Regions from separate parts of the Stenotrophomonas sp. YJH_SMC_20 genome, predicted to be linked through region 3. Evidence: predicted binding sites of a transcription regulator. Region 3 holds the regulator's gene; each other region holds the start of a gene.
What was found. The regulator FliA, encoded in region 3, starts transcription of late flagellar genes. The targets are predictions, from matches to a motif close to TAAAGTTTNNCNNNCNNNGGCCGATAA.
Positions count from the first base shown of each region.

Region 1: a site for FliA is predicted at 6,656-6,682, ahead of AC5P6A_RS20830 (GGDEF domain-containing protein). Genes of this name have one in related genera too.
Region 2: a site for FliA is predicted at 6,006-6,032, ahead of AC5P6A_RS00930 (GGDEF domain-containing protein). Genes of this name have one in related genera too.

Region 1 is NZ_JCAFRG010000018.1:8,134-17,807, forward strand. Features, by position in the region: gene AC5P6A_RS20810 (DUF4194 domain-containing protein) at 1-600, shown strand, start outside; gene AC5P6A_RS20815 (ATP-binding protein) at 617-3,997, shown strand; gene AC5P6A_RS20820 (sulfite exporter TauE/SafE family protein) at 4,094-4,873, opposite strand; gene AC5P6A_RS20825 (YchJ family protein) at 4,955-5,347, shown strand; gene AC5P6A_RS20830 (GGDEF domain-containing protein) at 5,329-6,612, opposite strand; gene egtB (ergothioneine biosynthesis protein EgtB) at 6,763-8,034, shown strand; gene egtD (L-histidine N(alpha)-methyltransferase) at 8,031-9,005, shown strand; gene AC5P6A_RS20845 (lytic murein transglycosylase) at 9,084-9,674, shown strand, end outside.
Region 2 is NZ_JCAFRG010000001.1:203,633-213,306, forward strand. Features, by position in the region: gene AC5P6A_RS00905 (M13 family metallopeptidase) at 1-644, opposite strand, end outside; gene gpmA (2,3-diphosphoglycerate-dependent phosphoglycerate mutase) at 854-1,603, opposite strand; gene nfi (deoxyribonuclease V) at 1,697-2,371, shown strand; gene AC5P6A_RS00920 (cation diffusion facilitator family transporter) at 2,410-3,390, opposite strand; gene AC5P6A_RS00925 (TonB-dependent siderophore receptor) at 3,529-5,778, opposite strand; gene AC5P6A_RS00930 (GGDEF domain-containing protein) at 6,065-7,480, shown strand; gene AC5P6A_RS00935 (MFS transporter) at 7,576-8,778, opposite strand; gene AC5P6A_RS00940 (winged helix-turn-helix transcriptional regulator) at 8,868-9,296, shown strand; gene AC5P6A_RS00945 (iron transporter) at 9,390-9,674, shown strand, end outside.
Region 3 is NZ_JCAFRG010000002.1:4,533-14,206, reverse strand. Features, by position in the region: gene flhF (flagellar biosynthesis GTPase FlhF) at 1-1,078, shown strand, start outside; gene AC5P6A_RS03405 (MinD/ParA family ATP-binding protein) at 1,065-1,952, shown strand; gene AC5P6A_RS03400 (RNA polymerase sigma factor FliA) at 1,949-2,692, shown strand; gene cheY (chemotaxis response regulator CheY) at 2,750-3,142, shown strand; gene AC5P6A_RS03390 (protein phosphatase CheZ) at 3,142-3,747, shown strand; gene AC5P6A_RS03385 (chemotaxis protein CheA) at 3,750-5,582, shown strand; gene AC5P6A_RS03380 (flagellar motor protein) at 5,686-6,426, shown strand; gene motD (flagellar motor protein MotD) at 6,428-7,444, shown strand; gene AC5P6A_RS03370 (ParA family protein) at 7,449-8,231, shown strand; gene AC5P6A_RS03365 (chemotaxis protein CheW) at 8,228-9,439, shown strand; gene AC5P6A_RS03360 (STAS domain-containing protein) at 9,552-9,674, shown strand, end outside.

The sequences.
Region 1 (9,674 bases), on a different contig from region 3:
AACGACGTGTACTACCTCGGCGACACCGGGCGCCTGCCGCTGGATGCGCGCCGCGCGCTGTGCCAGCTGCTGATCGGCCCCAACATCGACCAGCTGCGCCACGCCAAGCTGTGGCCGGCGCTGATCCGCAGCGAAGCGGCCATCCGCTCATCGCTGGCGGACCTGTTCCTGGAACTGGTGCTCGACCGCGACAGCGGCGTCGCGTTCACCCGCCAGGCCGATACCGAAGACGTTGATGCGCCGGTGCTGCTGCGCACCTCGCCGCTGACCTTCATCGACTCGGTGCTGCTGCTGTACCTGCGCCAGCAGCTGGCCGAGGCCGATGCACGCGGCAACCGCGCGGTGGTCGCCGACGCCGAGATGGCCGAAGCGCTGGCCATCTATGAAAAGAACCTGTCCACCGACCGCGCCGGCTTCAACCGCCGCGTTGCCTCGGCGGTGCAGAAGATGAAGGACAACCACATCCTGACCCGCCTCAGCGGCCAGGATGACCGCCACGAAGTCTCGCCGGCGCTGAAGCTGCTGTTCTCCGCCGAAGACGTGTCCCAGCTTTCGGCGGTGTACCGCCAGCTGCGCGAAACCCCGGCCGCCGAGGCCTGAGAGACCCGACCATCGCATGGCTATCTCCAAGCACACTCCCGCACTGTTCAACGAAGGCCTGCCGGACCCGCGCCTGCAGCAGTTCCGCATGCGCCGCCTGCAGGTGCACAACTGGGGCACCTTCAACGGCCTGACCGAAGTGCCGATCGCCGAGCGCGGCTTCCTGTTTGTCGGCCGCTCCGGCTCGGGCAAGTCGACCCTGCTCGATGCCATGTCCGCGCTGCTGACGCCGCCGGCCATCGTCGACTTCAACGCCGCTGCGCGTGAAGCCGAGCGCAGCGGCCGCGACCGCAACCTGGTGTCCTACGTGCGTGGCGCGTGGGCTGACCAGCAGGACAGCGGCACCGGCGAAATCGCCACCCAGTACCTGCGCAAAGGCGCCACCTGGACCGCACTGGTGCTGGAATACCGCGCCGGCGATGGCCGCGTGGTCAGCCTGGTGCGCCTGCTCTGGATCTCCGGCAACGGCACCTCGGCCGGCGATGTGCGCAAGCACTACATGATCGCCGAGCGCCCGTTCGACATCGCCAAGGATCTCGGCGGCTTCGACCTGGACCTGCGCAAGCTCAAGCAGAAGCTGTCCGACCTGCACCACTTCGACACCTTCTCCGGCTACGCCGAGCGCTTCCGCGACCTGCTCGGCATCGACAACGAGATGGCGCTGCGCCTGCTGCACAAGACGCAGTCGGCGAAGAACCTGGGAGACCTCAACGTCTTCCTGCGCGACTTCATGCTCGACACGCCGAAGACCTTCGACGCCGCCGAGCGCCTGGTCAGCGATTTCGCCGAGCTTGATGGCGCACACCAGGCGGTGGTCACCGCCCGCCGCCAGGTGGAAACCCTGCTGCCGGCGCGCGCCTACTACAACGACCTGAAGGAAATGCACCGCCGGCGCGGTGACGACGAAGCCTTGAAACTTGGCGTAGACAGCTTCCGCGAGAGCCGCCGCCAGGCGCTGATCGAAGCGCGCCTGCGCGAGATGGACGTGCGTGACCGCGGCCTGCTTGGCGAAGAAGCCCAGCGCCGTGCTGCACTGGACAATCACACCGAGCGCCTGGCCGAACTGGAGCTGCAGCGCCGCCAGCAGGGCGGTGAGCGCATCGAGGAACTGGAACGCGAGCAGGGCCGTGCCGAAGCTGAGCGCGACCGGCGCCAGGCCAAGCGCGAGCAGGCACGCCAGGCGGCACAGCAGCTGGGGGCCGAACTGCCGGACGACGCGCACGGTTTCGCCGAACTGGTCGAGCGCGCGCAGAACGAGCTGCAGGATCGCCAGCGTGCCTCCTCGGCACTGGACGATGCGATCAGCGATCGCCTCGGTGGCAAGCGCGATGACGAGCGCCGCTTCGGCGAAGTCCGTGCGGAACTCGAAGCGATGCAGCGCACGCCGTCCAACATCCCTGCGCCGATGCAGAAGCTGCGCGCGCGCCTGGCCGAGGAAACGGGCATCGCCGAAGCAGCGCTGCCGTTCGTTGGCGAACTGATCCAGGTCCGCTCCGAAGAGCAGGGCTGGCAGGGTGCCATCGAGCGCGTGCTGGGCGGTTTCGCGCTGTCGCTGCTGGTCGATGACAAGCACTACAACGATGTTGCCGAGTGGGTGAACCGCACTCACCTGGGCATGCGCTTCACCTACTACCGCGTGCGCCGCAACGATGATGCGTTCGCGCGCGAACCCTCGGCGAAATCGCTGCTGCACAAGCTTGAACTGCGCGAGCATGTGTTCGAAAGCTGGCTGCGCCGCGAGCTGGGCAAGCGCTTCGACTACGAATGCGTGGATGCCAAGCAACTGCGCAACGTCGACCGCGGCATCACCCGCGAAGGCCAGGTCAAGCATCCAGGTGACCGTTTCGAGAAGGACGACCGCAGTGCAGTGGGCGACCGCCGCCGCTGGATCCTCGGCTTCAACAACCACGACAAGGTCGGTGCCTTCGAGCGCGAAGCCCAGGAACTGGCCAAGCGCATCGCCAGCTGCGAGACCGACATCGCGCGCCTGCGCGGGCAACGTGACCGCGACAACGAACGCCGCCTGGCCTGCCACGAGCTGGTCAGCATCAGCTGGAACGAGATCGACATCGCCGCTCCGCAGCAGCGCCTGAGCGATATCGAAGCCACCCTGCGCGACCTGCGCGAAGGCAACGCCGATCTCGCCAGGCTGGCCAAGCAGATCGACGCCGTGCGTGCGGATATCGAACAGGCACGCCGCACCTATGAGGACGTTCGCGTCGAACGCGGCCAGCTGGTCAAGGAGCGCGACCGTCTCGATCGCGCCCGCCAGCAGAGCCGTGCACTGGTGCTGCCGACCCTGGCCCAGGAGCAGGAGGCCGGGCTTGCCGAGCGCCTGCAGGAGCAGGGTCCGCTCAGCCTGGAAACGCTCGAAGCGCACATGCGCCAGGTCAGCAACGCGCTGAACGAGCAGCTGTCGTCCTCGCAGCAGGACCTCAACCGCATCGAGAACCAGCTGACCGGCTGCTTCCGCCGCTTCATCCAGCAGTGGCCGGAGGAGTCGGGTGACTTCACCGTCTCGGTGGCCTCGGCCGAGGACTTCCTCGCCCGCCTCGAACGCCTGGAACGCGATGGCCTGCCGCAGCACGAAGAGCGCTTCTTCGATCTGCTGCAGAACCAGAGCAAGAACAACCTGCTGGCCCTGCAGCGCCACAGCGCCGAAGCCCGGAAGTCGATCGGACAGCGCCTGGATGAAGTGAATGCCAGCCTGGAGCAGGTGCCGTTCAACCGTGGCACGCTGCTGACCATCGAACTGAGCGACCGCCGCCTGCCGGAAGTCGCCGAGTTCCACCTGCAGTTGCGCGAGGTGCTGTCGCAGCAACAGACCGAGCAGCGTGAACTGGCCGAATCGCAGTTCACCGTGCTGCGCCAGCTGGTCAACCGACTGGGCTCGCAGGAGGGCGAGGACAAGCGCTGGCGCGAGCTGGTGCTGGACGTGCGCATGCACGTGGAGTTCATCGGCGTCGAGCTGGATGCGGAAACGCGCCAGCAGGTGGAGATCTACCGTAGTGGCGCGGGCAAGTCCGGTGGCCAGCGCCAGAAACTGGCCACCACCTGCCTGGCGGCAGCGCTGCGCTACCAGCTCGGCGGCGCCGACAGCCAGCTGCCCAGCTACGCGGCGGTCGTGCTCGACGAAGCCTTCGACAAGGCCGACAACGAGTTCACCGCGCTGGCGATGAACATCTTCGACAACTTCGGCTTCCAGATGGTGGTCGCCACCCCGCTGAAGTCGGTGATGACGCTTGAACCGTTCATCGGCGGCGCCTGCTTCGTCGAAATCAGCGGCCGACACGACTCCGGGGTGTTGCTGATCGAGTACGACGAAGAAGGCAAGCGCCTGAAGCTGCCCGAGCGCAGCCGCCAGCAGGCCAACGAACCGGAAGAAGCCGAGGCCTGACCCGGCCGATCGTATGGGGAATGCCGGCCAGCGGCCGGCACACCCATGGGCGGGGTTCACGACCCGGCAGTGCCGGCCGCTGGCCGGCAACCGCTTTCACGAACCGCGGAACGTGTCCCACGCCATCCGCGCGATCAGCACCACCACCAGCCCCACGAACAGCTTGCGGATGAACGGCGTGCCGCCCTTCAGCGCCAGGCGCGTGCCCGCCACCGAACCGATGATGTTGGCGGCCGCCATCGGCAGCGCGAACAGCCACAGGATGTTGCCTGTCGGCACGAAGAACGAGATCGCCGCCACGTTGGTGGCCAGGTTCACCACCTTCGACGCCGCCGACGCACGCAGGAAGTCCAGGCCGAAAAAGCGAACGAACAGGAAGATCAGGAAGCTGCCAGTACCCGGCCCGAAGAATCCATCGTAGAAGCCGATCGCCGCACCGATCGCCAGTGCGATCACCAGCTCGCGGCGGCCGATCTCCTGTGGCCGGTGCAACGCGCCGAAGTCCTTCTTCCACAGCGTGTAGGCCAGCATCGCGATCAGCAGGACCAGCACCAGCGGGCGCACCGCGTCCTTGGGCAGCAGGCTTACCGCAGTGGCCCCGGCGAAGGAGAAGATGAAGGCGGTACCAGCCGCGAACAGTACCGGCTTCCACGGGAAACGCACGTTGCGCGCGTAACGCCAGGCAGCCGCACCGGTACCGAACATCGAACTGAACTTGTTGGTGCCGAACAGCATCGCCGGTGTCTGCTGCGGCAGCACCGTGAACAGTCCCGGCAGCTGCACCAGGCCACCGCCACCGACGGCGGCATCCACAAGACCGGCGATGAAGGCGATCACCACCAGCCACCACAACTCGGGGGGAACCAGTTCCAGCACGGCGATGAATCAAGGTGGGGGCGCGACAGCATACGCCCTTCGCCGATGGATGCTGGCGGCGCCCCGCGCGACAATGCGCGCATGAGCCGAAAACCTGCCGATCCCTGTCCCTGCGGGCTTCCCGCGGAGTACGCCGCCTGCTGTGGCCGTTTCCATGCCGGCGACACCGTCCCCGACGCCGAACGCCTCATGCGTTCGCGCTACAGCGCGTACGTGCGGGGCCTGGCAGGCTACCTGCGCCAGAGCTGGCATCCGGACACGCGTCCGGTCGAGTTGTCGCTGGATGACGCGCCCGGGCAGCGTACGCACTGGCTGGGCCTGACCGTCCATGAGCACACCGTCACCGGCGCTGACAGCGCCGAGGTGAGGTTCACCGCCCGCTACCGGGTAGGCGGCGGCAGCGCGGTGAAGATGACCGAACACAGCCGCTTCCTGCGCATCGACGGTCGCTGGTACTACCTCGACGCAGTCTGAGCCTCAGCCCGCTGTCCGGCGTTCGCCCGGATCTGGTTGCGGCCGCCGTCCTTGGCTGCGTACAGCGCCCGGTCGGCGGCCTTGACCACCGCTGCCGGGCGCGGGTCCACAAGGCTGTCGGCCAGGCCGATGCTCACCGTCACCTGCACCACCGGGCCGCTGCCGCCGCGCCCGCGTTGCTGACGCCCGGCGTCATCGTCGCGGCTGCGGGTGCTGCGGTCGCGCAGCTGCATGCGGGTGTCCTCGATGCTCTGCCGCAAGGCTTCCACGGCATCCATGCAGGCGTCGGCCGGCTGGCCCAGGAACACCACCGCGAACTCCTCGCCGCCGTAGCGGAACGCACGTCCACCGTCACCGACCCGCGCCAGCCGCGAGGCCACCAGGCGCAGCACGTCGTCGCCGGTGTCGTGGCCGTGGGTGTCGTTGAACGATTTGAAGTGGTCCACGTCCACCATCGCGATGCTGTAGGTGCCGCGCGCCCGTTGCAGGGTCTCATTGAAGGCGCGGCGCCCCGGCAAGCCGGTCAGTTCGTCGCGGAACGCCATGTGGAACGACTCCTGCAGCATCGCGCCCAGCATCAGCAGCAGGGCCGCACTGGCCAGCGCAGGCAGCAGCACCGGCTGCAGGAAGACCCTCGGCAGCATCCACCACAGGCACAGCAGCGCCAGCAGCATAGCCGTGTGCAGCGGCCGCGGATGCCGCCATGCCTGCCAACCCAGCGCCGCCGTGGCCAGCAGGAACAGCAGCGCCGGCAGCTGCGCCAGCGCGTTCCAGTCGGCCGGGATCCACGCCCAATGACGGTTCGACAGCAGATCATGCATGCCGCGCGGCTGCTGCGCAGCCAGCAGCAGGAAGATCAGCAATGCCGTACTGCTGGCGACGGAGCGCAACAGCAGGTCGTGCCTGCGCCGCCCACGCTCCGGCCACAACGACAGGCCGGCGAACAGCAACGGCAGCCACGCCGAGATGGCATGGAAGCGCAGCGGTGTCAGCGCGCTGACATGGCCGCTGCGCAGGTAGCCGCCGACATCCTGGTGCAGCATCGCGAACATGACTGCCACCACCAACAGCAGGCAGAGCGCACGCACCTGGTGGTAGAGAAGGGCCAGGCCGGCACCGAGGCAGGCCAGCAGCCAGGGCAGAACGCGTTGGGCCGGACTGGCCACGTCTTCGTTGCCCAACGCCGCCCACAGCACCACGGCAACCAGCACGGCGGGCAGCACGAACAGGTAGTGCGCAGGCTGGCGGAGCGGATGCAGGGGCAATCAGGAATTCCAGCGCGGTGACGACGCGGCCGCAGCATTGCCGTTAGCGGCGTTCGGGGCGGCTTCTTGAATGCGGCAGGCCCATCCATGTGAACGAAGTGACGCCGGACCATGACATCGCACTCACCCGCCGGCACCGATGCTGTCGGCATGGACAGCGTACCCGCCGCCGTCGCTGCCCCGCAGCACGATCTCGCCCACCAGTTCGCACGCGTGCGTGCGCGCAGCATGCAACTGGCCGGCCCACTCAGCGCCGAGGACGCCATGCTGCAGAGCATGGCCGATGCCAGCCCCAGCAAGTGGCACCTGGCCCACACCACCTGGTTCTTCGAACGCTTCGTGCTGGCCGGCTTCCCGGCTGCGCCTGCACATGACCCTGCATGGGACTACCTGTTCAACAGCTACTACAAGAGTATCGGCCCCGCCCATGCCCGGCCGCAGCGCGGCCTCCTCTCACGGCCCTCGCTGCAGCAGGTGCATGACTATCGCCAGCAGGTCGATGCACAGGTGCAGTCGCGGCTATCGGCAGGTGACCTGGACCCACACGCGCTGCACAACCTGCAGCTGGGCCTGCAGCACGAACAACAGCATCAGGAGTTGTTGTTGACCGACATCAAGCACGCGTTCTGGTGCAATCCGCTGCAGCCGGCCTACCGCGAGGACCTGCCCCCCCCCCCTGGCGCTGCCAGTGCACAGGGCTGGATCGAATCACCCGAGCGCATCGTTACCGTCGGCGCTGCATCCTGGCCGCAGCACGCTGCGTTTGCCTACGACAACGAATCGCCGCCGCACCGCGTGCTGCTGCCGGCACATGCTCTGGCCGAACGTCCCGTCAGCAATGCCGAGTACCGTGCTTTCATCGATGCCGGCGGCTACCGCGAACCGCGCTGGTGGCTCAGTGAAGGCTGGGCATTGCGTGAAGCCGAGGACTGGCAGCACCCGCTGTACTGGGATGACACCCTGCAGCGCGAATACACCCTGGGCGGTTGGCGCGAACTGGATCCGCACGCGCCGGTCTGCCATCTCAGCTACTTCGAGGCCGATGCCTGTGCCCGCTGGGCCGGGGCACGCCTGCCCAGCGAGTTCGAGTGGGAGGCCGCCGCCGCGTCTCAGGCGGTGCGGGGCCACTTTGCCGATGACGATCACCTGCACCCGCAGGCGGGGCAGGGCAGCGGCCTGCGCCAGCTGTTCGGTGATGTCTGGGAGTGGACTCACAGCGCGTATGGTGCCTATCCCGGCTACCGCCCTTTCGCGGGCAACCTCGGTGAGTACAACGGCAAGTTCATGTGCGGCCAATGGGTGCTGCGCGGCGGCAGCTGCGTCACGCCACGGGACCATGTGCGCGCCAGCTATCGCAATTTCTTCATGCCGCCGGCGCGCTGGCAGTTCTCCGGACTGCGCCTGGCCAGGGACCTCACATGAGCACCGTGCACGACGCGCTGCAGGCGTTGACCGACCTCACCCCCGGCCGCCAGCAGATCCTCACCGACGTGGTGGCCGGGTTGTCGCGCACACCGCGCCAGCTGCCATCCAAGTATTTCTACGATGCACGCGGCTCACGCCTGTTCGAGCAGATCACGCAGACCTGCGAGTACTACCCCACGCGTACCGAGCTGGCGCTGCTGGCGCGGGTGCTGCCGGACATCGCCCGCAGCGTCGGTCCTCATGTTCATGTGGTGGAGCTGGGCAGCGGCAGTGGCCGCAAGACCGCGCTGCTGCTGGCGGCACTGCAGGACCCCGTGGCCTACACCCCCATCGAGATCTCGCGCGCCGCGCTGCTGTCCAGCATCGACCATCTGGCCCCGGCGCTGCCGGACGTCGAGATGCTGCCGGTCTGTGCCGACTTCACCCGCGCGGTCGCCGTCCCGGCACCGGAACGCGAGCCTGCGCGGCGCCTGTTGTTCTTCCCGGGCTCCACGTTGGGAAATTTCGTCGAAGAGGATGCCGTCGCACTGCTGCGCGCGATGCGCCAGACCATGGGCCGCGATGGCCTGGCCCTGGTCGGCATCGATCTGCACAAGGACCCGGCATTGATCGAAGCCGCCTACAACGATGTGCAGGGCATCACTGCTGCATTCACCCTCAACCTGCTGGCGCGCCTGAACCGCGAGATCGGCAGCGACTTCGATCTGGACGGCTTCCGCCACCGCGCCCGCTACAGCATCGCGCGGCTGCGCATCGAAACCGATCTGGTCAGCCAGCGCGCACAGGACGTCCGTCTGGATGGCCGCACCTTCCACTTCCAGGCCGACGAGCCGATCCGCGTCGAATACAGCCACAAGTACACCGACGACAGCTTCGAAGCGTTGCTGCTGCCAGCGGGCCTGCAGGTCGTGCGGCGCTGGGATGCTGAAAGCCCGGCCTATGGCCTGCGCCTGCTTCGCGCCCTTTAGCCGCCGCCAGCCCGCGCTGCTTCAGGTTCGCCTACGCTGCGCCTAAGATGGCCCTGCAACGGCAACACGGAGGACGCCATGCCCATTCTGACCACGCTCGGCCTGGCGGCCGTGCTCGCCGCGGCACCCGCTTCGACAGCAGCGCCTGCGGCCAGCAGCGATGCCGCTTTCAGCCGCTGCCTGGCCGTCCTGCAATCGACAGCCGCCAGCCAGGGCATCAGTGCCGACCGCTTCAATGGGATTATCGCCGGGCTCACCCCCGATCCCAGCGTGCTCGGCCTGCTCGACGCGCAGCCGGAATTCACCACGCCGATCTGGGACTACCTGGCCGCGCTGGTCGATCGCCAGCGCGTGGACGATGGGCGCGTCCTGCTGCAGCAGCATCGGGCCCTGCTTGATCGGGTGTCGGCCCAGTACGGCGTCGATCCGGCCACCATCGTCGCGGTCTGGGGCGTGGAGAGCGACTACGGCCGTGTGTTCGGCAAGCGCCCGCTGCTGCAGTCGCTGGCCACGCTGTCCTGTGCCGGCCGCCGCCAGCCCTTCTTCCGTGGTGAGCTGCTGGCCCTGCTCAACTTGATCGACCGCGGCGACCTGCAGGCACAGGGGCTCACCGGTTCCTGGGCCGGCGCCTTCGGGCATACGCAGTTCATGCCCAGCACCTATGCACGC
Region 2 (9,674 bases), on a different contig from region 3:
CGGATCTTGGCCTGCGCATCGTCGAAGTAGTAGCCCTTCTCCGGCAGGCCCAGGCCACCCTGGCCGACGTAGGCGATGACGTTGGCCGAATCCTTGTAGTCGGCATTGGCGAACAGCGAGAACAGCACGCCCTTGCCTTCGGCCTGGCTGTCGCGCAGGTACCGGGTGATGGCGGCGGTGTCGTTAAGCGCGGTGATCTTGTCCAGCTGCGGCTGCAGCGGCGCCAGGCCGGCAGCTTCGATCTTCGCTTCGTCGTTGCCGGTCTTCCAGATGTCACCGATCTTGGCTTCCACCGAGCCGGCCTTGGCCTGGCTGGCGGCGGCCTGCTGGACCAGCGCGTGCTGCACTTCCAACGAGCGCTCGCGCAGAATCTCGAAGCTGCCCCAGGTGGTCTGATCGCCCGGCACCGGGTTGGCCTTCAGCCACTTGCTGTTGACGAAGCCATTGAGGTCGGTACAGGCGGAGATGGACGGATCGAGATCAGCGCTGTTGAGCGAAATCAGCGGCGTCTTGATCTGCGACAGGTCGAAGGCTGGCTTGGCGTCGGCGCTGGCCGCCGGTGCGGCGTCATTCTTGCCACAGGCCGCCAGCGAAGCAGCGATGGCGATGGTCAGGCCCAGCGGGACCAGGTTGCGGACGTTCATGAGGCTCTCCTGCGGGTAATTTCACAGGGTAGCCGGGGGCGTGAGGTTGGGGACCGGCCAAAGGTCACAGAGCGGCCTTCTGTAGAGTCGAGCCATGCGCGACTGCTCTCCGTTCCGGGTTCATGCTTCGTGCGGCAAAAGCCCAAAGCAGCCGAGCGTGGGCTCGGCTCTACAAAAGCGAAGGACGGCTTGCGCCGGCCTTCTGCTTCTTATTTCGCCTTGCCCTGGTTGGCCACGGCTTCGGCGGCCTTGCGCGCCGCTTCCGGGTCGCCCAGGTAGCGGAACGACTGCACGGTCAGGTCATCGTTCAGTTCGAACAGCAGCGGGATGCCGGTCGGGATGTTCAGCTCGAGGATTTCCTCGCGCGAGACATTGTTGAGGTACTTGTACAGCGCGCGCAGCGAGTTGCCGTGGGCGGTGACCAGCACGGTCTTGCCGTCCTTCAGCTGCGGGGCGATGGCGTCGTGCCAGTACGGCAGCACGCGATCCAGGGTGGTGGCCAGCGACTCGGTGCCCGGCAGCGCGTTGCGGTCCAGACCGGCGTAACGGCGGTCATGGATCGGGTGGCCCGGATCTTCCAGTTCCATCGGCGGCGGCGGGATGTCGTACGAACGACGCCACACCTTGACCTGCTCCTCGCCGTGCTTGGCCGCGGTCTCGGCCTTGTCCAGGCCCTGCAGGCCGCCGTAGTGGCGCTCATTGAGGCGCCAGGACTTGTTCACCGGCAGCCAGTCCTGCTCCAGCTCGGCCAGCGCACCCTGCAGGGTGTGGATGGCGCGCTTCAGTACGGAGGTATGGGCGACGTCGAACTGCAGGCCTTCCTCGCGCATCAGGCGACCGGCGGCGGCCGCTTCGCGACGCCCCTGCTCGGTCAGGTCAACATCGACCCAACCGGTGAAGCGGTTGTCCAGGTTCCACTGGCTCTGGCCATGGCGCAACAGTACGAGTCTACGGGTCACTGCAGGGTCTCCAACGCGAGGATAGGCAGGCCGCCATTGTAGCCCGGCCGCCGCTCACCGGGCCGTGGCGCCGCCCGTGCGATGCTGTGACCCATGAATACGGTGATCGATCCCGGGCGCTGGGAAGGCAGCGTCACCGCTGCCCGCGCGCAACAGCTGCAACTGGCCGCCCGCGTGGAACGCCAGGACCGCCTGCTCCGTGACGTGCGCTGGCTGGCCGGGCTGGACGTCGGCTTCGAGGACAACGGTGCCATTACCCGCGCCGCGGCGGTGCTGCTGGATGCAAAGACGCTGCAGCCCGTGGCGCAGGAGATCGCGCGGGTTCCCACACTGATGCCCTATATCCCGGGCCTGCTCAGCTTCCGCGAGCTGCCGGCATTGCTGGCCGCACTGGCACTGCTGCCACGAACGCCGGACCTGGTGTTCGTCGATGGCCACGGCATCAGCCATCCGCGCCGGCTTGGCGTCGCCGCGCATCTTGGCGTGGTCACCGATCTGCCGAGCATCGGCGTGGCGAAATCGAAACTGGTGGGAAGGTTCGTCGAACCGGCCGCCGAAGCTGGTGCGCATACACCGCTGCTGGATGGCGACGAGCAACTGGGCTGGGTGCTGCGCAGCAAGGTGCGCTGCAAGCCGCTGTTCGTGGCCGGTGGCCATCGGGTCAGTGCCGATACCGCGCTGGACTGGGTGCAGCGCACGCTGCGCGGTTACCGGCTGCCGGAACCGACCCGGCTGGCGGATCGGCTGGCCTCGCGACGCGACGAATGACCGCACCGGGCATTCCCCGGTGCGGCCTTCATTTTCATTCAACGATGCACGTGGCCACGATGGCCCTGCGCGTCCTCGCCATGGTCGTGGCCCTCGTGGCCCTCGTGTCCGCCGCCCTTGGCCGGCGCCGGCCCGCCACAGGCTTCGCCACAATGGTCCGCTTCAATCTGCAGTGTCACGTGCTCGATACCGAAGTCATCATGCAGGCGACCGCCCAGCTCGCGGCGCAATGCATCGGCGTCGGTGCCGTCGCGCATCACGATGTGCGCGGTCAGCGCCGGCGTGCTTGAAGCCAGCGCCCACACGTGCAGGTCATGCACGTCCAGGACTGCGGCGTGGCCGGCCAGGCTGTCGCGCACCCTGGCCACATCCATGCCCTTGGGCACGCCTTCCAGCAGCACGTTGATCGCCTCACGCATCAGCACGTAGGTACGCGGCAGCACCCACAGGCCGATCAGCACCGCCAGGATCGGGTCGATCGGTTTCCATCCGGTCCACTTGATCAACAATGCGCCCGCAATCACTGCCACCGAGCCGAGCATGTCGGCCCATACTTCCAGGTAGGCGCCCTTCACGTTGAGGCTCTCGCCACTGCCCGCCTGCAGCAGGCGCATCGAGATCAGGTTGATGACCAGGCCCGCCGCAGCAATCACCAGCATGCCGGAGGAGGCAATCTCCTGCGGCTCGCGGAAACGGCCGACCGCCTCCCACAGGATGTAGGCGGCGACCACGAACAGCATGGCACCGTTGATCATCGCGCCCAACGCTTCCAGCCGTGCATAGCCGTAGGTGCGGCGCGCATCCGGCGGGCGCCGGCTCAGCCGCACCGCGACCAGCGCGATCATCAGCGCCAGCGCATCGGTGGCCATGTGCGCGGCGTCGGACAGCAGCGCCAGGCTGTTGGTCCAGAACGCGCCCACCACTTCGACGACGAGGAAGGTGGTGGTCAGGCCGAGTGCCCACCACAGGGGTTTCTCGTGGCGGATCTGGGATGGCAGGTGGTCGTGGTCGTGGCCCATGGCAACAGCTCCTTTGCGATGCGGTGCAGGCTACGCGGTGCCGGCGGGGGAGACTATTACGATGTTTATAACATTGCAGGCCACACGAGCCCTCCGGGCATGGCCCGGCGAGGGCTGCAGACCGACGACCGCCCGCGGTCAGAAGCCGAAGCGCAGGCTGGCCCAGTATGCGCGGCCCGGCTCGTTGTAGGTCGCCGCGCCGGCATCGCTGCTGTTGGCCTCGCGGAAAAGGCGCTTGTCGGCCAGGTTGTTGACGCCGAAGCCGAAGCTGACGGTCTCGGTCACCCTGTAGCGGGCGCTCACGCCCCAGATGTTGTAGGCACCCCGGTCCTGCAGCGCGATCGATGCATCGCAGCTGCCGGTGCAGCGCGGATCATTGTTGATGTTGGTGGTGGCCGGTTCCTGCTTGCCGTAGAACGTGCCGGTCAGCAGCAGCGACAGCCTGTCGGTGGCCTGCCAGTCCAGCATGGTGTTGATCGTGTACTTCGGAATCACCGACAGCGGCTGGCGCGTGGTCTTGTTCTCGTTCTCCACCATGTAGGTGAAGTTGTTGCTCCACTTCAGGCGGCTGCCCTGCTCGCCCAGCAACGGGATCACCAGGTTGCCTTCCAGCCCCTGCACGATCGCCTTCGGCGCGTTCTCCCAGCGGAAGATGCGGCCCTTGGTGTCGGCGGTCAACCCGATCTGGGTGTATCCGGCCTGGATCTTGTCCTTGTAATCGTTGTGGAAGTAGGTCAACGACGCCTGCCAGCCGCTCTGCGGTGCCCACTCGATGCCCAGTTCCTTGTTCAGGCTGGTTTCCGCCTTCAGGTCCGCGTTGCCGCGCATGTAGCAACCAGCGCCCAGGCTCGGCAGCGCATTGGGGCAGCCGTTGCCGCGGGTGTAGTAGAGATAGTCCGGATTCGACTGGTACAGGTTCGGCGCCTTGAACGCGCGGGCAATGCCGCCCTTCACCACCCAGTCGCTGTTGATGCGGAACTGCGCATTGAGGCTGGGGCTGGTGTTGTTGCCGAACTGGCTGTGGTGGTCGAAGCGCAGGCCCGGGGTAACGATCCAGCGCTCGCCCAGGTAGATGTTGTCTTCCACGAACGCCGCCGTGGTCTGCGCGTCGGCCTTGCCCCGCGCACGGTCGGCCGACAACCCTGGAATACCGCCGCCGCTGCTGCTGGACTGGCTCATCGAATACGGATCGGTCAGGCGGCTGTCCAGGTATTCAAAGCCGAGCGTCCAGATGTTCTCTGCGCCGCCCAGCGCGGTCGGGAAGCTCACTTCGCCATCCAGCTGGTAGTTGCGCAGGCGCGAGGTCGACCAGTCGGTGCCGTTGAAGCTGCCTTCCGGGCCACCGGCCAGGCCTTCGTTGATGCGCGAGTTGTTCACCGCTTCCACCGCGGCGGTCACCCGCGAGGTCACGTCGCCCCAGCGACCGCGATGGGTGATCGCGCCGGTGTTGCGGTACATGCGGTTGGTTTCCGCTTGGCCTTCGGCCAGTGCCGCCAGGTCGACACCGGTCGAGGTACCGGTGGTGCTGACCGCGCGATCGCCAGCGTAGATGTTGCCCTGGCGGCTGGTGCCGGCTTCGAACTCCACCACCTGGTTGGCGGTCACGTCCCAGCGCAGCAGCGCGTTGACGTCGCGGTTCTTGACGCCCTCGCGGCCAGCTGGCGGCACTGCGTTCGGGTTGGTGGCGTACTGGCGGTTGAGGTCCAGTGAGTCGGCGTCGGTCTTGTTGAGGTTGCCGTACAGGCGGAACGACAGGGTGTCGGTCATCGGCCCACTCAGCTGCAGGCCGACACGCTCGCTGCCACCTTCGGCACTGTGCTCGGGCACCAGGCCATACAGGTCGACCGCACCGGTCAGGTCGCCGGTCGGGCGCTTGGTGATGATGTTGACCACGCCGCCGGACGCACCGGAGCCATAGCGCGCCGCCGCCGGGCCGCGCAGTACTTCGATGCGCTCGATCATTTCCGCTGGCACCCAGTTGGTGTCACCGCGGGTATTGCGCTCACCGCTGCGGCCCATGCGCACGGCATCACGCGCACCGACGCGCTTGCCGTCGACCAGGATCAGGGTGTTCTCCGGGCCCATGCCACGCAGGTCGATCTGGCGGTTGTTGCCGTACTGGCCCGAGGCGCTGTTGCCGGTGAGGTTGACGCCCGGCATGGTGCGCAGCAGTTCGGCGATGTCGTTGGCCGGCGGGCGCTTGGCGATGTCCTCGGCGGTGATGGTCGAGGTACCCAACGCCTGGCGGGCAATCTGCGAGGCGGTGACATGCACCGTGTCGATATCGGTGGCGTCGGTTCCGGCCTGGGCGGTCAGGGCGCTGCCCGCCAGCAGGGCGGCAACGGCAAGCGCCAGCGGGCGCGGCGAAAGGACAACGGCAGGAGACATGATCTGGACCTTCTGGCAGGGCAACGGGGCCTCTGGCAAAGGGCTTGAGGCAACGACAAGGGGGAGGCGGAGCGTCGCTGCAGTCGCCTGCGGCCCGATCCGTGCGTACATTCTCCCATCAATGCGAGTGATTCTCAAATGCGTTCACTCATTGCCGCAGGGGCACGGATGTGCTTTGCGCACCGTGCAACGCTGCACCGCGCGTAAACTGGCCGGCTAACCCGCCATCAACCGCACGCCGCCACGGCCGATACCCGTGGTTTGTCGTACGCAGTCAGAGATCGACGTGGAAACACCGCAACTGGACGATGCCAGCCAGCCGCTGGCCGAAGCCTGGCAGCACTGCCTGCAACAGGCTGGCCCTGCCGCCACCGCGCTGCTCAAGGCCGCTGCCACCGATGCCCCAGCCGTGCTGGCACAGCGCTTTTACGAAGTGCTGCTGCAGGACGGGCGTGCACGCCGCTTCCTGTCCCACGACCAGGTCAAGCAGCGCCTGCAGCCGGCCATGCAGCGCTGGCTGGTGCAACTGCTGACCACTGATCGCGACAGGATCGCCAGTGCCGTGGCCTCGCAACGGGTGATCGGCGATGTGCATGCCCGGGTCGGCATTCCGGTCGACCTGGTCACCCGCGGCGCGCGCGTGCTCAAGCACGAGCTGTTCGTGCGCCTGCGCGACGACGCACCCGACAGTGCCACCGCGTTCGCCGCCATCGACTGCCTCAGCGCGATCATGGACATCGCCATGGAAGGCATGACCCTGGCCTACACCCATGCGCGCGAACGATCCACCCGTGCCGATGCGGCCTACCGGCTGTTTTCGCTGGTGCAGAATGTCAGCACCGAACGCGAGCGCCAGCGTGCACTGCTGCTGGACTGGGAAAACGCCCTGCTCTACGCGTTGGCCGGCCACGTGCAGGGTAGCGACAGTGCCAGCCTGGCCACCTCCGAATTCGGCCTGTGGTTCACCCACAAGGGCATCCCCAGCTTCGGCGAGAGCAGCGAAACCCAGCAGGTCGGCCAGCTGATGGCCCGCATCGACGGGAACCTGCAACAGGCAAGCAACGATGTCCCGGCGCAGCGGCTGGCGGTGCTGCCGGCCATCCGTGAAGACCTGGCCAGCATCCGCACCCTGATGACGCTGCTGTTCGAGCGTATCGGTGAACTCGATGCCGGCAGCGACGCATTGACCAACCTGCTCAACCGCCGCTTCCTGCCCACCGTGCTGCGCCGGGAAATCGAGCTGGCCACGCGCAACCGCACACCGTTCTCGCTGCTGCTGCTCGACCTGGATCACTTCAAGGCGATCAATGACGGCCATGGCCACGACGCCGGCGACCGCGCGTTGCAGCATGTGGCCGGCCTGCTCGGCCAGCTCACGCGCGGCAGTGACTACCTGTTCCGCTATGGCGGCGAAGAATTCGTGGTGGTGCTGGTGGCCGCCAGCGAGTCACAGGCCTCGGTGATCGCCGAGAGCCTGCGCCGGCAGATCGCACAATCACCGGTAGCACTAGCCAATGGCCAGGTGCTGGAGCTGACCGCCAGCATCGGCGTGGCCGGTCACGATGGTCATCCGGACTACGAACGGTTGATGGCACGTGCCGACGCGGCGATGTACGAGGCCAAGCGCAGCGGCCGCAACCGCGTGGTGGTGGCCAGCGCGGACCTGCAGGAAGCCCCGGGGCGGCGTGCACTGCAGCGATGACGACAGGACAGGTAGAGTCGACCGCTGGTCGACTATCGCGCGCAGCGCGGGATTTTTCGCACGCGGGGCGAAGAGCAGTCGACTGACAGTCGACTCTACCGACAGTCGACTCTACCGGTTCGCGCGCCAGCCGATGCGTTGAACGCCACCACCCGCCATGCTGCCCACCACAGCAGCGCCAGCAGCGCGATGCCGGCGCCCAACAGGCACACTGCTGGCCAGCCATGCCGGGCCTGCACCCAAGGCCCCGCAGCCGCACCCGCCCCACTGCCAACTGCATAGAACAACATGTACAACGCCACCAGGCGCCCATGCTGTTCTGCCGGTGCACGCAGCAACAATGCCTGGTTCGAGACATGGAGTGCCTGGCCGCCGAGGTCGAGCACGACCACACCCAGCAAAAGCAAGGACAGCGAACGCGGCAGGCCCAGCAGCGGCCACCACGCGACCAGCATCAACAACAGCGCGCCGAGGCTGACCCGATGCGCGAAACCGCGGTCCATCCAGTGCCCGACCCGCGACGCCATCAATGCACCTGCCACCCCGGCCAGGCCGAGCGCACCGATGGCTGCGGTCGACCAGTGCAGCGGCGGTGCCGACAGCGGCAAGGGTGCCGCCGCCCAGAACACATTGAGGCCGGCAAACAGCAGCAATGCCAGCGGCCCGCGCTCGCGCAGCGTTCGATCGCGGCGCAGCATGCCCAGCATCGAGCCGATCAGGTCGCGCCAGCGCGGCGGCACTGCGGGTATCGGCACGGCCGGCAGGCGCCGCCACAGCAGTACGGCCAAGGCCGCCATCAGCGCTGCCGAAAGCAGATAGACCGCTTGCCAGCCGGCAATGGCCGCCACCGTGCCGGACAGCACACGCGCCAGCAGCAGCCCGATGAACACCCCACCCTGCACCACGCCAACCATGCGACCGCGCTGCTCGGGCGGTGCCAGCGTGGCTGTGTAGGCGATCAGTCCTTGGGTCAGCGCCGTGCCCAGCAAACCGGCCAGCAGCATGCCCGACAACAACCAGACTGCCGTGCGTGCCGCGGCAAGCCACAGCAACGCCAGCACCAGTGCCACCAACTGCAACCGCAGCAGGCGTCGACGGTCACCACGATCGGCCAGCGGCAGCAGGCCCAGCAGCGCCAGCACGCTGCCGGCCTGGGTGGCAGACACCACCGCACCCGCCACCGCCCGGTCCAGCGCGAAGGCGCGCGCGAGCTGGTCCAGCAGCGGTTGCGCGTAATAGACGTTGGCCACGCTGGCGCCGGCCGCGACCGCGAGCAGGGTCAGCAATGGGCGGGACATCAATGCGCTCATGATGTAGTTGCAATTTGAAACTTGATGCAGGCTATCGCCATTGGTTTTAAACTGCAACCACATTCGGAGGCCCCAGCATGCACGCCAACAGCCCCTGCCCCGTCGCCCGCAGCGCCGACCTGCTCGGTGACCGCTGGGCGTTGCTGGTGATCCGCGATGCTTTCGATGGCATCACCCGCTTCGGCGACTTCCAGCGCAGCCTCGGCGCGGCGCGCAACATCCTCAGCGATCGCCTGCGCAGGCTGGTCGAGGCCGGCATCCTGCAACTGCAACCGGCCTCCGATGGCTCGGCCTACCAGCAATACGTGCTCACCGCCGCCGGCCAGGAGCTGTTCCCGCTGCTGGTCGCGCTGCGCCAGTGGGGCGAACGCCATCGCTTCGGCGCTGGCGAAGCCCACTCTTCCCTGGTCCAGCGTGACAACGGCTCAACCGTGCCCTACATGCAACCGCTGGACACCCACGGACAGCCACTGCCGGCGCACGCTACCGTGGTGCGCAAGCTGTAAACGGCGCCCCCCCCCGAATGGGGGACTCGACAGGGTCACCGGTGTCAAATAGCATTCAATTGCAATTGCACACGGTTCTCATTGACATCGGCGATGGCCGCTCCTACCTCTCCTTCTGCTGCCGGCGCTGCGCCGGCCAAGCGCGTGGCGCGCGGTAACGGTCATGGCCTGCTGTGGGCGCGCGGTCTGCTGGCGCTGCTGGGCGGTTACGCCGTGGCTGCCTGCTGGGCCGCCGCACTGGCGCGTCTGCTGCCGGGCGCCAAGGCCGATGCCACCCTGGTGGCGACCATGGCCGCGTTCGTGGTCTACGCACTGGCCGCCATCTGGGCCTACGCCGCGCGCAGCACCCTGCGTGCCGCTGTGGGCCTGCTGGCCGCG
Region 3 (9,674 bases):
TCACGAAAGCGTGGCGCCGGCCGTGCAGCCGCCGCCGCTGCCGACCGCTGCCGTCGCCGACGCGCAGCCGGCCAGCGCCGCCAGCGAACCGGCGTTGGCCGATGCCATTGTCGAAACCGCGCCGGCCCCCACCCTGGCTCCGGCTCCGGTGCTGACGGTGGTCGCCCAGGACGACGCCGAGATCCGCCAGTTGCGCCAGGAAGTGGCCGGCATGCGCCAGGTGATCGAGCGCGAGATGAACCGCTTCACCGACGAGCGCCTGCGCGGCTGCCCGGTGCGCGCCACCGCGTTGGACCTGATGGACGAATATGGCTTCGATGCCGGCCTGGCCCGCGACGTGGCCATGCAGATCCCGCTGGAGACCGAAGCCCATCGTGGCCGCGGCCTGATGCTGGGGCTGATCTCGCGCAAGCTTCCGATCGCCCCGGTCGACCCGCTGGAAGAAGGCGGCGTGATCGCCCTGGTCGGCCCGACCGGCGCCGGCAAGACCACCACCATCGCCAAGCTGGCCTCGCGATTCGCCGAGAAGCACGCGCCGCGTGACGTCGCCCTGGTCACCACCGATACCGCCCGCATCGGCGCCCGCGAGCAGCTCTACGGCTACGGCCGCCAGCTCGGCATCGCGGTGCACGAGGCCAACAGCGGCACCGACCTGGACCAGCTGCTGGAACGCCTGAAGGACTACAAGCTGGTGCTGATCGACACCGCCGGGCTGGGCCCGCGCGACCGCGCGCTGGCCGCCCAGCTGCAGTGGCTGCGTGCCGCCCGCCAGGTGCGCACCCTGCTGGTGCTGCCGGCCAATACCAGCTTCGGCGACATGGACGAGGTGGTCCGCCGCTTCGGCGCCGCCAACCTGCAGGGTCTGGTGCTGAGCAAGCTGGACGAGACCGGCCGCTTCGGCAACGCCCTGTCGGTGGCGGTGGACCACGCCCTGCCGATCACCTGGGTGACCGATGGCCAGGACGTCCCGGAGGACCTGCATAGGGCCAGTGCAGCCAATCTCGTACTTCGCCTTGAAGATTTGCGCCGAGCGGCCGATATGCCCTGCAACCCGGAGTTGAACCATGCCGTCGCGTGAGTACGCCAAGCTGACCAAGACCTTCCCGCTGTCGGCCACCCGCAGCGAGCCGCTCGGCCCTGTGCGCACCATCGCGGTGACCGGCGGCAAGGGCGGCGTGGGCAAGACCAACGTCTCGGCCAACCTGGCTGTGGCGCTGGCGGGCATGGGCAAGCGCACGCTGCTGCTGGACGCCGACCTGGGCCTGGCCAACATCGACGTGATCCTGGGCTTGAACCCCACCTTTACGCTGGCCGACCTGGTGGCCGGCCGCTGCTCGCTGGACGACGTCATCGTCGAAGGCCCGAACGGCGTGCTGGTGGTCCCGGCCGCGTCCGGTCGCCGCCACATGGCCGAGCTGGCCCCGGCCGAGCACGTCGGCCTGGTCAACGTGTTCTCCGAACTGGAACGCGAGCTGGACATCATGGTGGTGGACACCGCCGCCGGCATCACCGATGGCGTGCTGACCTTCTGCCAGGCCGCGCAGGACACCGTGGTGGTGGTCTGTGACGAACCGGCCTCGATCACCGACGCCTACGCACTGATCAAGGTGCTGTCGCGCGAGCGCGGCGTGGACCGCATCCAGGTGGTGGCCAACATGGTGCGCGACCCCAACGAGGGCCGCGTGCTGTACGAAAAGCTGACCCGCGTGTGCGAGAAGTTCCTCGCCGATGTCTCGCTGAACTACCTGGGCTGCGTGCCGCAGGACGACTGGCTGCGCCTGTCGGTGCAGCGCCAGCAACCGGTGGTGAAGGCCTACCCGTCCAGCCCGGCCGCGCTGGCGATCACCGAGATCGCGCGCCGCACCGCACGCTGGCAGGCGCCGACCGAACCGCGTGGCGGCGTCGAGTTCTTCCTCGAGCGCATTCTCAAGCAGCGCGGGGTGGCCGCATGAAAGGCGCAGCCCAGTACCGGGAGGTCCAGCGCTCGGCGGCCAACGAGGTCATCTCCCAGCACTCGGACCTGGTGCGGCGCATCGCCCACCACCTGGCCGCACGCCTGCCGGCGAGCGTGGAGGTGGACGACCTGATCCAGGCCGGCATGATGGGGCTGATCGAAGCGTCGCGCAGCTACGACGCCGACCAGGGCGCCTCGTTCGAGACCTACGCCTCGATCCGCATCCGCGGTTCGATGATCGACGAGATCCGCCGTGGCGACTGGGTGCCGCGCTCGGTGCATCGCCGCGCACGCGACGCCGCTGCCACCATCCGCCGCCTGGAACAGAGCACCGGCCGTGCCGCCAGCGCCACCGAAGTGGCCGCCGCGATGGAGATGCCGCTGCCCGAATACCTGCGGCTGATGGAAGACGCCGCGCGTGGCCAGGTGCTGAGCCTGGAGTCACGCATCGAGGACCAGGGCGAGCTGGATACCGTCGCCCAGGGCGGCCCGACGCCGCAGCAGGTGCTGGAGCGCGGCGAGTTCGGCCGCGAGCTGGGCAAGGCCATCGGCCACCTGCCCGAGCGCGAACAGCTGGTGCTCTCGCTCTATTACGAGCAGGAACTGAACCTGAAGGAGATCGGCGCGGTGCTCGGCGTGAGCGAGTCGCGGGTCTGCCAGATACACGGCCAGGCCGTGCTGCGCCTGCGTGGACGATTGAAGATTTTCGAGGCGGCCGACGCCGGCCTGGAAGAGTGAACATGCCCGAGGCGGCTGCCCCCGGCCACCCGGAATGAACAACAAAGGAACTCTGCTTTGAACAAGAACATGCGCATCCTGATCGTCGACGACTTCTCGACCATGCGTCGCATCGTCAAGAACCTGCTGGGCGATCTTGGCTTCACCAATACCGCCGAAGCCGAGGACGGGCATGCCGCGCTGTCGCTGCTGCAGAGCCAGTCGTTCGATTTCGTCGTCACCGACTGGAACATGCCGGTGATGACCGGCATCGAGCTGCTCAAGGCGATCCGCGCCGATGCCAAGCTGAAGACCCTGCCAGTGCTGATGGTCACTGCCGAAGCCAAGCGCGAACAGATCATCGAAGCCGCCCAGAACGGCGTGAACGGCTACATCATCAAGCCCTTCACCGCGCAGACGCTGGAAGAAAAGCTCGGCAAGATCTTCGAACGCCTGGCGGCCAGCGCCTGATGGATACCACGGTCGACAAGAACGCCCTGGCCCTGCGCCTGCAGGAAGCCCTGGACGCACTGGAGTCCGGTGACGAAGCTGCCTGGCGGCAACGCATCGACGGACTGGTCGCGCTGCGCACGCAGCCGATGATGAGCGGCCTGTCGCGGCTGGCCCGCGAGCTGGGACAGGCGCTGGGTGAACTGCCGACCGTGCCCAGCGAGGCCGGTGAGCTGGATGACGCCTGCGCGCGCCTGGACCACGTGGTGGCGATGACCGAACAGGCCACCCACCGCACCTTGGACCTGGCCGAGGAATGCCGCAGCCTGACCGAACAGCTGCGTGCCGAAGGCCTGCAGCCAGGCCAGGACGCGCAGCTCGAGCGCATCCGCCACAACCTGACCGAGATCGCCCTGACCCAGAGCTACCAGGACCTGACCGGGCAGATCATCCGTCGCGTGGTCGGCATCGTCCGCCGCGTGCACGAGGGCTTCGGCGCACTCGGCCTGCCGCCGGAACAGCATCGCACCGACCCGGCACTGGCCGGGCCGGCACTGAAGGGACTGGACCGCCACGCGGTCTCGCAGAACGACGCCGACGACCTGTTGTCGGATCTGGGGCTGTAAGCATGAGCGCGGTATCCGACGACATCACTGCCGATTTCATCATCGAGGCGCAGGAGATCCTGGACCGCCTCGGCGAACAGCTGGTGTCGCTGGAGCAGGCACCGCAGGACAGCGACCAGCTCAATGCGGTGTTCCGCGGCTACCACACGCTCAAGGGCGGCGCCGGCTTCCTCGGCGTCACTGCCATGGTCGAGCTGTGCCACGCCGCTGAGGAGGCGCTGGGCGCGGCGCGCGCCGGCCAGGCCGTGCTGCAGGCCCACCACTTCGACGCGGCCCAGCAATCACTGGATTACCTGCAGTCGATGCTGGACGCCGTGTCGTCCGGCACCGAGCCGGGCTATGCGCCGCCGGACCTGATCGCCCAGTTCGACGTGCACGGGGGTGCCGTGGCTGCGCCCGCCGCCGCCGCAGCACCCGCCGCGGGGGGCAGCGACCTGATCACCGACGACGAATTCGAGGCGCTGCTCGACCAGCTGCACGGTGGCAATGCTCCGACTGCGATCGCGCCGGCAAAAAAAGCCGACGACGGCCTGATCAGCGAGGACGAGTTCGAAGCCCTGCTCGACCAGTTGCACGGTGGCGCCGCACCGGGTGCCAAGCCTGCTGCAGTCCTGGCACCGGCGCCGGCGCCCGCGCCGCGCCCGGTCGCTGCACCGGCACCCGTGGCCAAGCCGGCGGCCAAGCCGCTGGCCGAGGCCGAACACACGGTGCGCGTTGATACCAAACGCCTGGACGCGATCGTCAACCTGATCGGCGAACTGGTGCTGTCGCGCAATCGGCTCAAGACCCTGCGTGCACGCCTGCGCGATGAAGAGCTGGACCGCGCCGTGTCGACGCTGGATATCGCCACCGCGCGCCTGCAATCGGCGGTGATGCGCACCCGCATGCAGCCGGTGGGCAAGGTGTTCTCGCGGTTCCCCAAGGTCGCCCGCGACGTTGCCCGCTCGCTGAAGAAGGAAGTGGACCTGGAGCTGATCGGTGCCGAGACCGAGCTCGACCGCAACCTGGTCGAGGCCCTGGCCGACCCGCTGGTGCACCTGGTCCGCAACGCCATCGACCATGGCGTGGAAATGCCCGACCTGCGCGAAGCACAAGGCAAGCCGCGGATGGGCCATGTACGCCTGTCGGCGCAGCAGGAAGGCGACTACGTCAGCATCGAGGTGCAGGACGATGGCGCCGGCATCGACCCGGAGAAGCTGCGCGCCAAGGCGCGCGAGAAGGGCCTGATCGATCCGGAAGCCGCCGCCCGCCTGAGCAGCGAGGAGTGCCTGCACCTGGTGTTCCTGCCGGGCTTCTCGACCAAGCAGCAGGTCACCGATATCTCCGGCCGTGGCGTCGGCATGGACGTGGTGCAGTCGCGCATCCGCGAACTGAGCGGCCAGATCCAGATCCAGTCGGAACTGGGTCGTGGCAGCCGCTTCCTGATCCGCGTGCCGCTCACCCTGGCGATCCTGCCGACCCTGCTGGTGCAGGCCGGCGAGGACGTCTACGCGCTACCCCTGGCACGCGTGATGGAAGTGCTGCACGCGCCGCGCACCTCGCTGGGCTGGTTCGATGGCCGCGCCGTGCTTGATCGCCGCTCGCACACCCTGCCGCTGGTCGACCTGCGCCAGTGGCTGGATGTGACACCGGCCGCGTCAACCCTGCTGACCATCGTGGTGCTGCAGGCCGGCGAAGCCCGCTTCGGGCTGGTCGTGGACCAGGTGCGCGGGCGTGAGGAAGTGGTCATCAAGCCACTGCCGAAGGCCCTGCGCGGCCTGCGCGGTTATGCCGGTGCAACCTTGATCGGCGATGGTCGCATGGCCCTGATCCTGGACGTGGACGGGCTGCGTTGAACCCCGCCAGGGCCATGCCCGGCAACCCGAAAAACTGTGACTACCGTCTGTACGCGATCTACCGGTGTCTCAAGTCCCATTCATACACGCCGATACCGGAACCATGGATAGACTCAGCCTCATTGGACTCTTTCTCGCCCTGGCCTCGCTGGTCGGCGGCAGCATCCTCAAGGGCGCCGGCCTGGCGTCGTTGTGGTCGCCTGCGGCGTTCGTGATCGTCATCGTCGGCACCGTCGCCGCGATCCTGCTGCATACCTCGCCGGCGGTGTTCAAGCATGCGTTCAAGATCGTGCGCTGGGTCGTACGCCCGCCACACAGCGATCGCCGTGAACTGATCCAGCAGATCGTCGAGTGGAGCAACATCGCCCGCCGCCAGGGCCTGCTGGGCCTGGAATCGCAGGTGGAAGCGCAGCAGGACCCGTTCCTGCGCAAGGGCCTGCAGCTTCTGGTGGACGGCGTCGAGCCCGAATCGATGCGGCACATGCTGGAAATCGAACTGGGCAGCCAGGAACACCAGGACCAGGCCGGCGCCAAGGTCTTCGAAGCGATGGGCATCTACGCCCCGACCCTCGGCATCATCGGCGCCGTGCTCGGCCTGATCGCGGTGATGAAGAACCTGGCCGACCCGAGCAAGCTCGGCCACGGCATCGCCGCCGCGTTCACCGCCACCATCTACGGCATCGCCTCGGCCAACCTGCTGTTCCTGCCGGTGGCTGCCAAGCTCAAGAGTGTGATCTCGCACAACACCCGCGACCGCGAAATGGTCATTGAAGGGCTGATCTCGATCGCCCAGGGCGAGAACCCGCGCAACATCGAAACCAACCTTTCCGGCTTCCTGCACTGACATGGCCCGCCGCAAGCACCACGAAGAGCACGCCAACCATGAAGCATGGGCGATCCCCTATGCCGACCTGATGACGCTGCTGCTCGCCTTCTTCGTGGTCATGTACGCGATCTCCTCGGTCAACGAGGGCAAGTACCGGATCATGGCCGACGCGCTCACCGATGCCTTCGGTGGCGCACCGCGCACCATCAACCCGGTGCAGGTGGGGAACAAGCAGGTGCAGGGTGGCGGCTGGGACAGCCCTTCGGTGATCAAGTCCGGCACCAAGATCGGACCCTCCGCGCCGGCGCCGTCGCACGACCCGACCCTGCTGCCGTCGATGGCCTCGCAGATGCGCATGCCGGTCTCCGTGCACAACCAGGAACAGATCGCCCGTGCCGAGCGCCAGCTCAACAGCATCGCCGACCGCCTCACCGCTGCATTGGCGCCGCTGATCGACCGCGGCATGATCAGCGTGCGCCGCACCGAGTTGTGGATTGAAGTGGAGATCAACAGCGACATCCTGTTCCCCACCGGCTCGGCCGCGCTGGACGTGCATGCACGGCAGACGCTGGCCAGCCTGGCCGAGGTGCTGCGTGACGTGCCCAACAGCGTGCGCGTGGAAGGCCACACCGACAACGTGCCGATCGCCACCGCCACCTTCCCTTCGAACTGGGAACTGTCGGCCGGCCGCGCGGCCAGCGTGGTGCACCTGTTCGCCGACCAGGGCGTGCAGCCGTCGCGGCTGGCGATGGTCGGCTATGGCCAGTTTCGTCCGCGCGAAGAGAACGACAGCGCGCAGGGGCGCAACCGCAACCGCCGGGTGATGGTCATCATCCTGGCCGACACCTCACATTCGGTGGATCCGCTCGGCCAGCGCCTCAATGCGGCCACCGGCGCCGTCGACAACAGCACCACCGAACAAGCCGCCGCAACTCCGGCCAGCGCCCCCACCTCCCCCATCGCACCGGTGAAGTTGCCGCCGGTGCGGGCTGGCAGCCGCGTCGGCGCCGCCGTTCCCCCGGCAATGAAGGAGTAAACCGATGCGCATCTGGGCAATCGCCAACCAGAAGGGCGGAGTCGGCAAGACCACCACCACCCTCGCCCTCGGCCGCGGCCTGGCCGCGCTGGGCCATCGCGTGCTGCTGATCGATCTCGATCCGCACGCCTCGCTCAGCCGCGCCTTCGGCGTACCGGTCGATCCGCCGCCGGCCGGCGTGCTGGAACTGTTCGGCGCTCCGCCGGCCGATCTTTCCAGCCTGTGCCATGCCAGCAGCATCCAAGGCCTGGACTATGTCTGCGCGCAGTCGGCGCTGGCCACGCTGGAGCGCCGCAGCGCCAACCAGCCCGGCCTCGGCCTGGCCCTGCAGAACGCACTGGCGCGCCACCAGGGCCAGCACGACTACATCCTGCTGGACTGTGCCCCCACCCTTGGCCTGTTGATGATCAACGCGCTGGCCGCTGCCGACCGCCTGATCATCCCCACCCAGGCCGAGCCGCTGGCCCTGCATGGCCTGGACGGCATGGTCCGCACCGGCGAGATGGTCGAGCGCTCGCGCCGCCGCTCGCTGCCGATCTCGATCCTGCCGACCCTGTTCGACCGCCGCACCCGCGCCGGCAACGAGTCGCTGCGCACCATGCAGGATCGCCATGGCACCCGCGTGTGGGAAGACGCCATTCCGATCGACACCCGCATCAGCAATGCCGCAGGCCTGACCCTGCCCAGCGTTGGTGAGGAGTACCCGGGCCGCGGCCTGGCCGCCTATCGCCGCGCACTGAACTGGATCCTCGGTGAGGATGCCCGCGCCCTGGAGCAGGCCGCATGAACAGCACCGGCGTACTGGACGACTATCTGGACGAACTGCTGGGCGAAGCGATCGCTCCGGCCGTCGTGCTTCCAACGCCGGACAGCGTCGCCCCGGCCCCGGCCAGCATATCGCAACCGGAACATGAGCCGACCTGGGATGACCTGCCGGCCGAGGTGATCTACGAAACCGACACCGTCGCCGCGGCGCCTGCCGCGGACAACGCCGCGCTCGAAGCCGCCTTCGAGACCGCCGCAACGGCCGGGCGCGAACCCACCTGGGACGATCTGCCTGCCGAGGTGATCTACGAAACGGAGACTGTTGCCGTTGCACCGGCAGAGGACGACGCAGCACTGGAGGCCGCCTTCGAGGCCGCCGCAATGCCGGTCGCCGCTCCCGAGCGGGAACCGACCTGGGATGATCTGCCTGACGAGGTGATCCACGAGACGGCCCCGGCCAAGGCCGGCCCGGAGCCCACCTGGGACGACCTGCCCGACGAAGTGATCTACGAGACCGACGCGGCCGACAGCCATCACCTCGCCCACACTGACAGCCCCGGCCTGCAGGCAGCGTTCGAGGCCGCTGCCGGCGGCGCGGATGTCCCCACGCCGCCCCCGGCCGTGGTAGCGCCCCCGGCGCCGCGCCCTGCGCCCGCGCCTGCCCCGGCTGCGCCCGCTGCCGTCGCGCCGCCGCCCCGCGTTGCCGTGGATGCCCCGGCCACCAACCGTCCCGGCACCTGGCAGGAACTGCAGGCACAGGCTCTCCAGCCCGCCAGCAGCCCGCATCCGCAGAACCGCCGCGCCGGCGAGCGCACCTCGCGCTGGCTGCGCCTGCGTTGCGGCGCCCAGGCTTATGCGCTGGAACTGCTGAAGGTGCAGGAAGTGGTGCTGCCAGTTCCCCTGCTGCCATTGCGCGGCACCGCACCAGCGATGCTCGGCATCATGAACCTTCGGGGCCAGGTGGTACCGGTGATGGATCTCGGCCTGCACCTGGGTGCGGCCGCTGCCGAAGACGATTCGCAGACCCGCATCGTGGTGCTGGAGGAAGACGGCGAGACCATCGGCCTGCGCGTATCGGCGGTGGAAGATGTCGCCAACCTTACCGACTCGCAGATCGAGCCGCCTGATACCGCGCGCATCTGCCAGATTTCCAACGACCTGTTCCGTGGCGTCGCCCGGGTCAGCCAGCGTCCGATGATCCTGCTCGACGCCACACGGCTGTTGAGTTGAGTCGGCGCTTTGCGCCGACGCGGTGCCTGTCGGGGACGCAACGCGTCGATTCCCCTAAAGAACCCTGCCGGGGTGCCGTTATGGATCACGGAACCGTTTGTCCGGAGCAACGATGAGCACTGTCGAACTGGGTGGGGATCTCGGCATCGAGAGCAGCACCGAGCTCAAGAACCGCCTCGCCCCGCTGGTGGCGCAGGCAGGCGAGCTGACCCTGGATGCAAGCCAGGTCGCCCGC